3 regions of the Lysinibacillus sp. Y5S-8 genome follow, and region 1 is predicted to be linked to each of the others. Evidence: predicted binding sites of a transcription regulator. Region 1 holds the regulator's gene; each other region holds the start of a gene.
The links. Region 1 encodes LexA, which represses DNA repair genes until DNA is damaged. Its sites were predicted from a motif close to CGAACATATGTTCG; they were not measured.
Positions count from the first base shown of each region.

Region 2: a site for LexA is predicted at 1,603-1,616, ahead of V6670_RS18950 (DNA repair exonuclease). Genes of this name have one in related genera too.
Region 3: a site for LexA is predicted at 1,377-1,390, ahead of ruvA (Holliday junction branch migration protein RuvA). Genes of this name have one in related genera too.

Region 1 is NZ_CP145889.1:1,288,222-1,291,508, forward strand. Features, by position in the region: gene V6670_RS05990 (prepilin peptidase) at 1-365, shown strand, start outside; gene V6670_RS05995 (gamma-glutamyl-gamma-aminobutyrate hydrolase family protein) at 399-1,121, shown strand; gene lexA (transcriptional repressor LexA) at 1,231-1,848, opposite strand; gene V6670_RS06005 (LysM peptidoglycan-binding domain-containing protein) at 2,015-2,329, shown strand; gene V6670_RS06010 (recombinase family protein) at 2,326-2,991, shown strand; gene tnpA (IS200/IS605 family transposase) at 3,147-3,287, shown strand, end outside.
Region 2 is NZ_CP145889.1:3,878,563-3,881,849, reverse strand. Features, by position in the region: gene V6670_RS18965 (rhodanese-related sulfurtransferase) at 1-277, opposite strand, end outside; gene V6670_RS18960 (enoyl-CoA hydratase) at 417-1,199, shown strand; gene V6670_RS18955 (YhzD family protein) at 1,247-1,432, opposite strand; gene V6670_RS18950 (DNA repair exonuclease) at 1,680-2,894, shown strand; gene V6670_RS18945 (AAA family ATPase) at 2,899-3,287, shown strand, end outside.
Region 3 is NZ_CP145889.1:3,226,868-3,230,154, forward strand. Features, by position in the region: gene ruvB (Holliday junction branch migration DNA helicase RuvB) at 1-695, opposite strand, end outside; gene ruvA (Holliday junction branch migration protein RuvA) at 714-1,334, opposite strand; gene V6670_RS15635 (phosphotransferase) at 1,447-2,325, opposite strand; gene V6670_RS15640 (LysM domain-containing protein) at 2,315-3,287, opposite strand, start outside.

The sequences.
Region 1 (3,287 bases):
TTTTTTTACCCTTCCTTGTTATTGGACGAGTACTGTCGCCATTAACACCCTGGTGGGACTGTGCTGTAGGTGCAGTCGTTGGTTTCGGCATATTATATAGTATTGCTGTGATATCAAACGGGGGCATGGGTGGAGGCGATATTAAATTATTCTTTTTAATTGGACTTGTTCTTGGTACAATGCATACACTGTTAACATTATTTGTAGCTGCAGTTATCGGCATGATTGTCGGGCTTGTCGTGTTAACGAAGAACAAGCAGGGGAGAAAAACACCCATTCCTTTTGGACCTTCTATTGCATTAGCCGCCATTATTGTCTATTTTTATGGGGATTCATTAATCAATTGGTATTTAGGTTTTTGGTAATTGTTCAATCTTCAAGCATATGGAGGGAAGCAAGTGAAACCGATTATTGGCATTACAGCCTTTGTGGAAGATGATTTATCCTCTCGATTAAATGCTGCTTACAGTAAAAGTATCATTGATGCAGGTGGGATTCCTCTTATTATTCCACTTGGCGTAGAGGAGGATGCCACACAAATTCTATCCCTTACAGATGGTTTATTGTTATCTGGAGGCTATGACGTGCATCCATTTCTGTATGGGGCAGAGCCTGCACCAAAACTAGGGAAAATTCATCCAGCAAGAGATATGGTAGAGTTAGCATTAATTGAAGCGGCATTCACACGAAAGATGCCTATTTTGGGTATTTGTCGAGGCATTCAAATACTAAATGTAGCACTAGGTGGTACTTTATTTCAGGATATTGATAGTGACCATTTTAGTACTAAGCTGCTCAAGCATGTACAGCAATCTGCTCGAGCTGTAGCTACTCATTATGTACAAATTATGGCGGAGAATTTATTAGCGACCATTTTACAACAAGATAAAATTGCGGTAAATTCATTTCATCATCAGGCAGTTAATGTATTAGCAGAGAAATTAAAAGTAGCAGCAAAATCGAGTGATGGCATTATCGAAGCGGTTGTTCATGAAGATTTGCCATTTTGCTTGGCTGTTCAGTGGCATCCCGAGGAACTAGCCATAGCAGGAGATGAGCCTGCACAAAAACTATTTTCAGCCTTTGTTGAAGCTAGCTTAAAATTCAAAAAGGAAGCGTAGCAGGGGACTGTACAAAGAATCCAACCATATATGGATTCTTTTTTTGCGTAAAAAAGAGGATACATGCTCTTAGAAGGAACACATAATCCTCAAAACCTACTTTAAATGATTAATGTACACGACGATATAGTCCTACAACTTGTCCTAAAATAGAAACTTGATCGACGATAATAGGCTCCATAGATGAATTTTCAGGCTGTAAGCGGAAATGATTTTTTTCCTTGAAGAAACGTTTGACCGTTGCTTCATCCTCTGCTGTCATCGCCACAACAATATCTCCGTTATTAGCTGTTGCCTTTTGCTTCACAATAACTAAATCGCCATCTAAAATTCCTGCTTCAATCATAGATTCCCCCATAATCTCTAGCATGAATAACTGATCCTCACTTGTACCATACGTATCTGGTAATGGGAAATATTCTTCAATGTTTTCAATAGCAGTAATTGGAGAACCAGCAGTTACCTTCCCCACAAGTGGTACATGAATGACTTGCTGCTTTTGAATAGACTCTTCAGGCTCTAAAATTTCAATTGCACGTGGCTTTGTTGGATCTCGACGAATAAAGCCCTTTTGTTCTAATCGAGCTAAATGACCATGAACAGTTGAACTTGAAGCAAGTCCGACTGCTTCCCCGATTTCACGTACTGATGGTGGATATCCCTTAGCTCGTACCTCTTCTTTAATAAAAGCCAAAATGTCCTCTTGTCTTTTCGAAACTTTTTTCATGAGTGCTCACCTCTTTTTTCTAATATCATTCTTCTTATTTGATAGTATAACAGAATGCGAACATGTATGCAAACATAGGTTCGAAAAGTGTTTGACAAAAACATTTGTTCGCTTTATTATGAGAACATACATTCCGAATAAACATTCTAGAAAAGGGGTTGTAACTATGACATGGTTAAAGAAAAATACACATATCTCCATTTTATTAGGAGCTTGTCTACTATTTGCAGGATACCTTTACATAACTGATCCAGGAGATGTTAATTACGCAGAAATTCAAATTGAACATGGGGATAGCTTGTGGTCGTTAGCAGAGCAATACCGTGGTAAGATGAGTACAGATGATTGGATTAAGCTGGTCAAAACAGAAAATGAATTAGCAGATATTAAAATTGTGGCAGGAAAGTCTCTAGTTATTCCTGTATTGGGTGATCAAGCCAATCCCATCCATACTATTGAAATTGCGAGAACTGAACAATGATGAATAAACAATTGTCGGCTGTTGTCTATTGCCGTGTAAGTACTGAAAAAGAAACACAAAGCTCCTCATTAGAGCGTCAACAGGAAGAGTTGCTGCGCTACGCTAGAGAGCAAGGCTATGAGGTAAAGGGTGTATTTAAGGATAAGCATAGCGGCTATGATGTGGAACGCGATGGCTTGCTTGAAATGCTTGATTTCATTAAAGAAAAGGGAATTAATGCCCTTTTTGTACAAGATGAAACACGATTAGGACGTGGGAACGCAAGGATGGCTGTGTTGCATTTATTGCAAAAATCAGCAACAGATGTTTTTTCCATGCGCGATGCAGGACCCGTTCAACTAAATGAAATGGATACGATGCTGCTTGAGATTTTAGCAATCGTGGAGGAGTATCAACGAAGAATCCATAACGCTAAAATACGTCGAGGCATGCGACGTGCTGTAGAAAATGGCTACCGTCCTGAAAATAATTTATCGAACCGAGGGAATCCCCATGGGCAGGAGCGAAAGGATTTACCTGTAGATGAAATTGTCAAGCTACGCAAACGTGGATTTACCTTTGAGGAAATTTCGATCACGCTTCGAGGGTTGGGCTTTGAAGTAAGTAAAGCGACTGTTCATCGTCGCTTCCAAGAACATCAAGAAAGATTAGCAGGCAAATAATATTGCCTGCTAATCTTTTTTTATTGTGTGCTTTGAAAACCCCCTGCTATGCAGGGGGTTCCGGAAAGCTTTTAGCTATGGACAATAAAAAAACTCCAAACGTACAATAAAGTCAGGTCTAGTCAACCGACTTCGTACGAAAGGAGCCACCATAAATGGATAATAAAAGTTTAGCACATACAACGTGGAATTGTAAGTATCATATCGTCTTTGCGCCAAAGTATAGAAGGCAGATTATTTATGGTCAAATTAAAGCAGATGTTGGAAGAATATTGCGCCAATTATGTGAAAGAAAA
Region 2 (3,287 bases), 2.1 Mb from region 1:
GACGTACATGCATTTTCTTAAAGGTATGTCCTTCCACCTCATCGATTTTCCACATAATATCATTAAAACGAGCATCTGCCTTCATATGATTCATATAAGCATCTGTTTGCTCAACGGTACCAGAAACGGTGCCATTAATGCCTTCAGAGCCTACTAAAATACGTCCAAGAAGTCCAATTTCTTTACATAATGCTAAATGTTCTTCTGCAAATGCTACAGGGTCTTCAATTGTAATATATTTATAATAAAGTAATACACGATAGTCCTTCTGTATCAAAATACGTTACCACCTTTAACTCAATATTCGTCCTTTAATATAGCATAACAAGAGCAATTTTGCTTAGAGTAGAAGGAGTTTTCTAAAAAAACACGAATAGTACATAGTGAATGACTATTCATATTTGGGGGTAATAGAGATGGAATTTTCAACGATTACTTTAGAAAAGTTAGAACGTCGTGCAACATTAACATTGAATCGTCCGCAGGCGATGAATGCTATGGATGATGTTATGATGCGAGAACTTGCAGAATGCTTTGAGGCTCTCCAACAGGAACAAAATATACAGGTGCTTGTTATTCGTGGAGAAGGAAAAGTCTTTTCTGCGGGTGGCGATATCAAGGCTATGTTAGATGAAAATAAACCATTAAATATTGATGAGGCAATGGTCTATCTTTCACGTATTGTGAAAGCGTATTATCAGTTACCAATGATTGTGATCGCGGCTGTTCATGGTGCATCGGCAGGTCTAGGGTTTAGTCTAACACTTGGAGCAGATATAGTTGTGGCTTGTGAAAATAGTAAGCTAGCTATGAATTTCATTGGAATAGGACTAATCCCAGATGGAGGCGGTCATTTCTTCATGAAGGAACGTGTGGGGACTGTCAAAGCGAAACAGATGATTTGGGAGGGGAAGGTATTAACAGCAAAAGAAGCATTAGATGAAGGGCTTATTGACTTTATTGCACCAGAGGGTACTGTATTTGCCATGGCAGATCAGCTTGTTGGTAAAATGCTTGCGTCACCTATTTCTTCCATGATTACAACGAAAAAAATTCTACATGCTCAAAATTTGCCTCAGCTAGAAAATATCCTAGCTTTAGAAGCAGAGGGGCAATCCGCTATGCGTAAAACAACAGATCATCTAGAAGGCATTCATGCATTTGTAGAGAAAAGAATGCCTGTCTTTGTAGGAAAATAACAATCATAAAAGGCGCGTAGCAACATTGACTACGTGCCTTTTAGCCACTAAACATGGAATAAAATTAATTTACCCGAAGCGTTTACAAGACGATGAGTTTTGTCGGCAACACCTTTTTCCTCAATTTGTTGTTGTCCGTTTAGTTTAGCAGCCTCATCATTTTCAAATGTCCAAGTTTCATCAAATAATGTTTCCCCTGTTTTTTCAAAAGCTGTAAAACGATAATTCTCCATACAAACCCCACCCTTTTACTTAAATATATTTCTATTATACATAGAAGATTTATAAACTTCACGGTAAAACTAGTGAATTTTTTGATAAATTACGAAAATTGTGGAAAAAGTAAGGCAATGCTGTTTTTTATGTAATACCATTTTTCATAAAACGCGAACTATGATAAAATAGAACAAATATTCGGTTTTGTTTAGTGAACATATTACGGTACCGAGGCGATAATTATCTACTATTTGAGGTGATTGGATGACAGCAATTCGTTTTTTTCATTTGGCAGATTTACATTTAGATAGTCCATTTAAAGGTTTATTTGGATTACCTGAGCACATTTTAAAGAACATTCGGTCGAGTACTTTTGAAGCATTCGATAAAATTATCCTTAAAGCAATTCAAGAGAAACCTGACTTTTTATTAATTGTTGGAGATATTTATGATGGTGAAAATCGTAGCTTGCAAGCACAACGAAGATTTCAGGATGCAATGGAAAAGCTCTTCCAGCACAACATCCCTGTGATTGTGAGCTATGGTAACCACGATCATTTAAATGGCACTTGGACACGCTTTGCTTTGCCAAGCAATGTCTATGAACTACCGGCGGAAACGACCGTGGTTCAATTAAAAATCCGAGGTCAGCAAGTAAATATATATGGTTTCAGCTATCATGAACGCCATTTAAAGGAATCAGTTATTGAAAGTTATCCAATTGCACAGGATCAGCATGCCATTCATATTGGTATGCTACACGGCAGTGAGGCAGGCAACACGACCCATGATGTTTACGCCCCCTTTACTAAGCAGCAGTTGATTGAAAAGAACTATCATTATTGGGCTTTGGGACACATTCATAAACGACAGCTTTTACAGCAAAACCCTCCCATTGTTTATCCAGGCAATATTCAAAGTCGACATCGTAAAGAACAAGGACTGAAAGGCTTTTATGACGTGACGTTATCCCAAACATCGAATGAGCTAGATTTTATCCCTACATCTACTGTCGTTTATAACACGATAGAAGTGGATTGTACGAATGTTATACATGCCAATGAATTACTAAAAAGATGTTCGGAAGCGATCACAACGAATAGGACGAAGTACGGGGCATCAGTAGTTGAGCTTCACCTGCAAAACATTGATGAACAAACGGAAGCTTTATTTGAACACGCAACTGTAGATGCATGGTTAGATACTGTGCGAGAGACGGAGGAAGGCATTGAGCCGATGTGTTGGGTACAAAAGTTGGTATTGCAGAAGACAGCAAGTCTTTATGAGCAGACAGCAGCAACTCAATCCGTTGTCAGCTTAATGGAGCAGTGGGACAGTAATGAATGGAAAGATATTCTAAAAGATTTATACCAATATGCTGGTGGTGCAAGGCTGATAGAGCCACTAAGTGACAAGGATATTGAAAACTTAACGCAAAATGCACAGGCATTATTGGCAGAAGAAATTCAAAGGGCGTGATCACATGCTGACTATACAAAAAATCCAAATATATGGCTTTGGTAAGCATGAAAACATCACCATTTCCTTAAATGAGGGTGTCACTATTTTTTATGGATTAAATGAAGCAGGAAAGACGACGATTCAGCAGTTTATACTACAAATGCTCTTTGGTTTCCCCATACGGCAGCAGGCACAGCGCAAATATGAACCAAAAGTTTCGACGAAATATGGTGGTCAGCTCACACTCGTGCATCCTATTTATGGTCAGTGCACTATTGAACGTGTGAAAGGAAAGGCATCGGGCGATGTTTCTGTTTATCTAGAGGATGGGACAACGGGACACGAGGAACTATTAACTAAGCTTTTATATGGGTATTCTAGAACGTCCTTTGAATCCATTTTTTCATTTTC
Region 3 (3,287 bases), 1.9 Mb from region 1:
GCATAATCTCGCACTCGTTTTAATAAACGATTCGCAATCCGAGGTGTTCCGCGTGAGCGTCTCGCCATTTCCATTGCCGCTACTTGCTCAATTTTCACCTCAAATAAATGAGCACTTCGCACCACAATTTCGGCAAGTGAACGATCATCATAATATTCTAAACGTAGTAACACACCAAAGCGATCCCTTAAAGGGGCTGATAAGGCGCCAGCTCTTGTTGTAGCACCTACAAGGGTAAAGGGAGGTAAATCAAGGCGTACAGAACGTGCTTCTGGACCTTTCCCCACCACAATATCTAAACAGAAGTCCTCCATTGCTGGATATAGCACTTCTTCAATGGCACGGGAGAGTCGATGAATTTCATCTATAAATAAAACATCCCCAGGCTCAAGTGAACTTAAAATAGCTGCTAAATCCCCTGGGCGCTCAATTGCAGGGCCACTCGTCATGCGTACATTGACATTCATCTCATTCGCAATAACAGCAGCTAATGTCGTTTTACCAAGTCCCGGAGGTCCATATAACAGCACATGGTCTAAACTTTCTTGGCGAAGCTTTGCCGCTTCAATGAATATTTGTAAGTTTTCCTTCACTTTATGTTGCCCAATATACTGCGTTAATTTTTGAGGGCGTAAAGATAATTCAAACTGCTCATCATAGCTACCTGCCTCACTTGCCATCATACGTTCAGACATGTACCTTCCCTCCTTTCCTTATTTTATTTTTAGCAGTAGTTGCAATGCTTGTTTCATAAAGGCATCTGTCGTTTCCAGCTTGTCGTTGTCCTCAAGCTGTGGACGAATTTTTTCGAGCTCTTTTTCAGAATAACCAAGTGCCATTAACGCCAGTATAGCTTCTTCTAGCTCATGCTTATAAGGATTTACACCAAACAATGGTAGCTCATGTTCTGCACTAGGAAGCTCCAATGTATCTAATAACGAGCCTAGCTTGCCCTTCAAATCAAGAATCATTTGACGTGCTGTTTTTTTCCCAACCCCAGGGAACTTCACTAAAAACGCTTCGTCCTCCCGCTCAATGGCACTAATAACCTGTTGCGGATTACCAGTAGCTAAAATCGCTAGAGCCCCCTTTGGCCCTATGCCAGATACTAATATTAGCTTTCGAAATAGCTCACGTTGATCTAGATTAGGGAAACCATATAAAACTTGTGCATCCTCTCGTACATGCAAATGAACATATATCTGTTGCTCCAGGGCTGATGTGCGGAATGCAAACGGATTGGGCGTATGAAGTTGCCAGCCAATACCTTGTTGTTCTAATACTATAAACTCAGGTGTAATACGAGTTACTTGTCCTTTTAAATAATCATACATCTATAATCCCTCACAATCATCGTCTTCGATTATAGCATATAGCGAACGAATGCTCGACAAAAAGTAGTGGCAAAAGCGCTGTTGCCAAACAAAAATGACCGCCAAATGACGGTCATTTTTTAACAAATCTATCAATATCGTACCATAGTTTTGGCCAATAGGTGAGGGCTCGTTTTGTGAATGGCACTAAATAATCTAAAAATACTAGCTGTTGCTCTAGTGGTAAATCCACTGCAAAAAGCCATTCTCGTAATAGCTCATTCGGATATTTCAAACGATGGAGCTTTCTTTTATCCAGTCGTTTCAGCTCAGGTAATTCAGCAAAAATTTTTCCAAGATCATAATCAACAGCAGGTAATACACGATGCAACCATAAAATATATTCATCATCCGCTTCGCCAAGATGTGCTAAATCAAAATCAATTAAACGTAATTGGCCATCAGAGCACCATAAAAAATTATGATGAACCACATCCCCATGTAATAGTGTGATTTCTTTTTCAGGCGCATCCTCTAATGCAATCAGTTGTAAAGATTTATCACTATAATGCACAATTTGATCGATTTCTTCTTTTGTTAAAAAAGCTCGAAACTCATTTCTTCTACTTTTAAAGCGCATATGACGCATTTGCCATTTTAAAAGCTGCGAGTAGGTATGCAAGCCTGGCACTCGCTGCCAAGCTATTTTTTTATGTGTATCATGTAAAGCTATTAATAATTTAAGAGATTCTTCGCGATCTTTTTTATATGCAAAGTTAGCACCATGGCTTCCTTCTTGCCATACTTGCACAATTAACTGCTCATCATCACTCTGAACCAATGGTAAGATCAGAGAAGGCTCCATGCGTCCTAACTGGCGATGAATTGCTCTCACCTTCTCTGCAATTTCCACTTGCTTCGCTCGTTTGACAAAATAATGATTCGATTCATACTTATATTTCCAAATGTTTGACTTTAACTCTTCTACAATATACGCTTTTTCACCATCGATAAGGCGTCATCCCGCCTGGGAAATAGTGCGGTGACATCCATTGTCCCCCTGCTGGTGGGCACGGCGGTGGACAATGTGTCGGACATGGTGGTGGCGGACAATGACAAGGATCCATTTGCCATGTAGGCATCATCATTGGTTGTTGATGACAGCCACAGGATTGACCCATGTTCATCTCAGGCATCATCATTGGCTGTGTACCACAGCCACAGGATTGACCCATATTCATATCAGGCATCATATCCATTTGTGGCTTCATTTGATGATCCTGTGTATGGAAGAATGGTGATGTAGACTCTAAAAAGTCTTCCATCCCACCTACTTTATGATCTGGCATGTCACAAGACATTGGCTGTTGTGGCATCGTATAATGCTCGACCTGAGGTTGCATTGGCATCATCGGCCACCACATTTGATGATAGATGGGTTGATGACAACTTGAGCAATGTGGGACCGCAGGCATTTGTGGCATGATATGCATCGGTGGCTGCGGCGCTGGTTGTGGCATTGGCTTCGGTTGAGCTACAGGTGGTGGTGTAGGTGCTGGCGGTGGTGGTGCTGGCTGTATTTGCACTGGTGGTGGTGTAACAGTTTGTTCTACTTGTGGCATCACCACTTGTTGGTGCCAATTCATTTCCACAGGCTGCGGTACCCACATCGGTTGTTGTGGCATTTGCATAGGCATTGGCATCGGTATTGGAATCGGAATCATTTGTGGTTCTGGCATTGGCATAGGAGCTGGTGGTGGCGGTACAATAGGCGGCGGTGGTGGCATCGGTCGCTGTACCTCTTTTTTAGGACTTTCCTTCGGTGCCTCCTTATGCACTTGTGTTTCCTTTTTCGGCATTTCTTTATGTGATTCTCTATGCGGCTCTTTGTTTATTTTTTCAGGCAATATAATTTCCATACCTGGAACAATATAATCTGGGTTGGCAAGATGGACATTGAGCCGCTTCAAATCT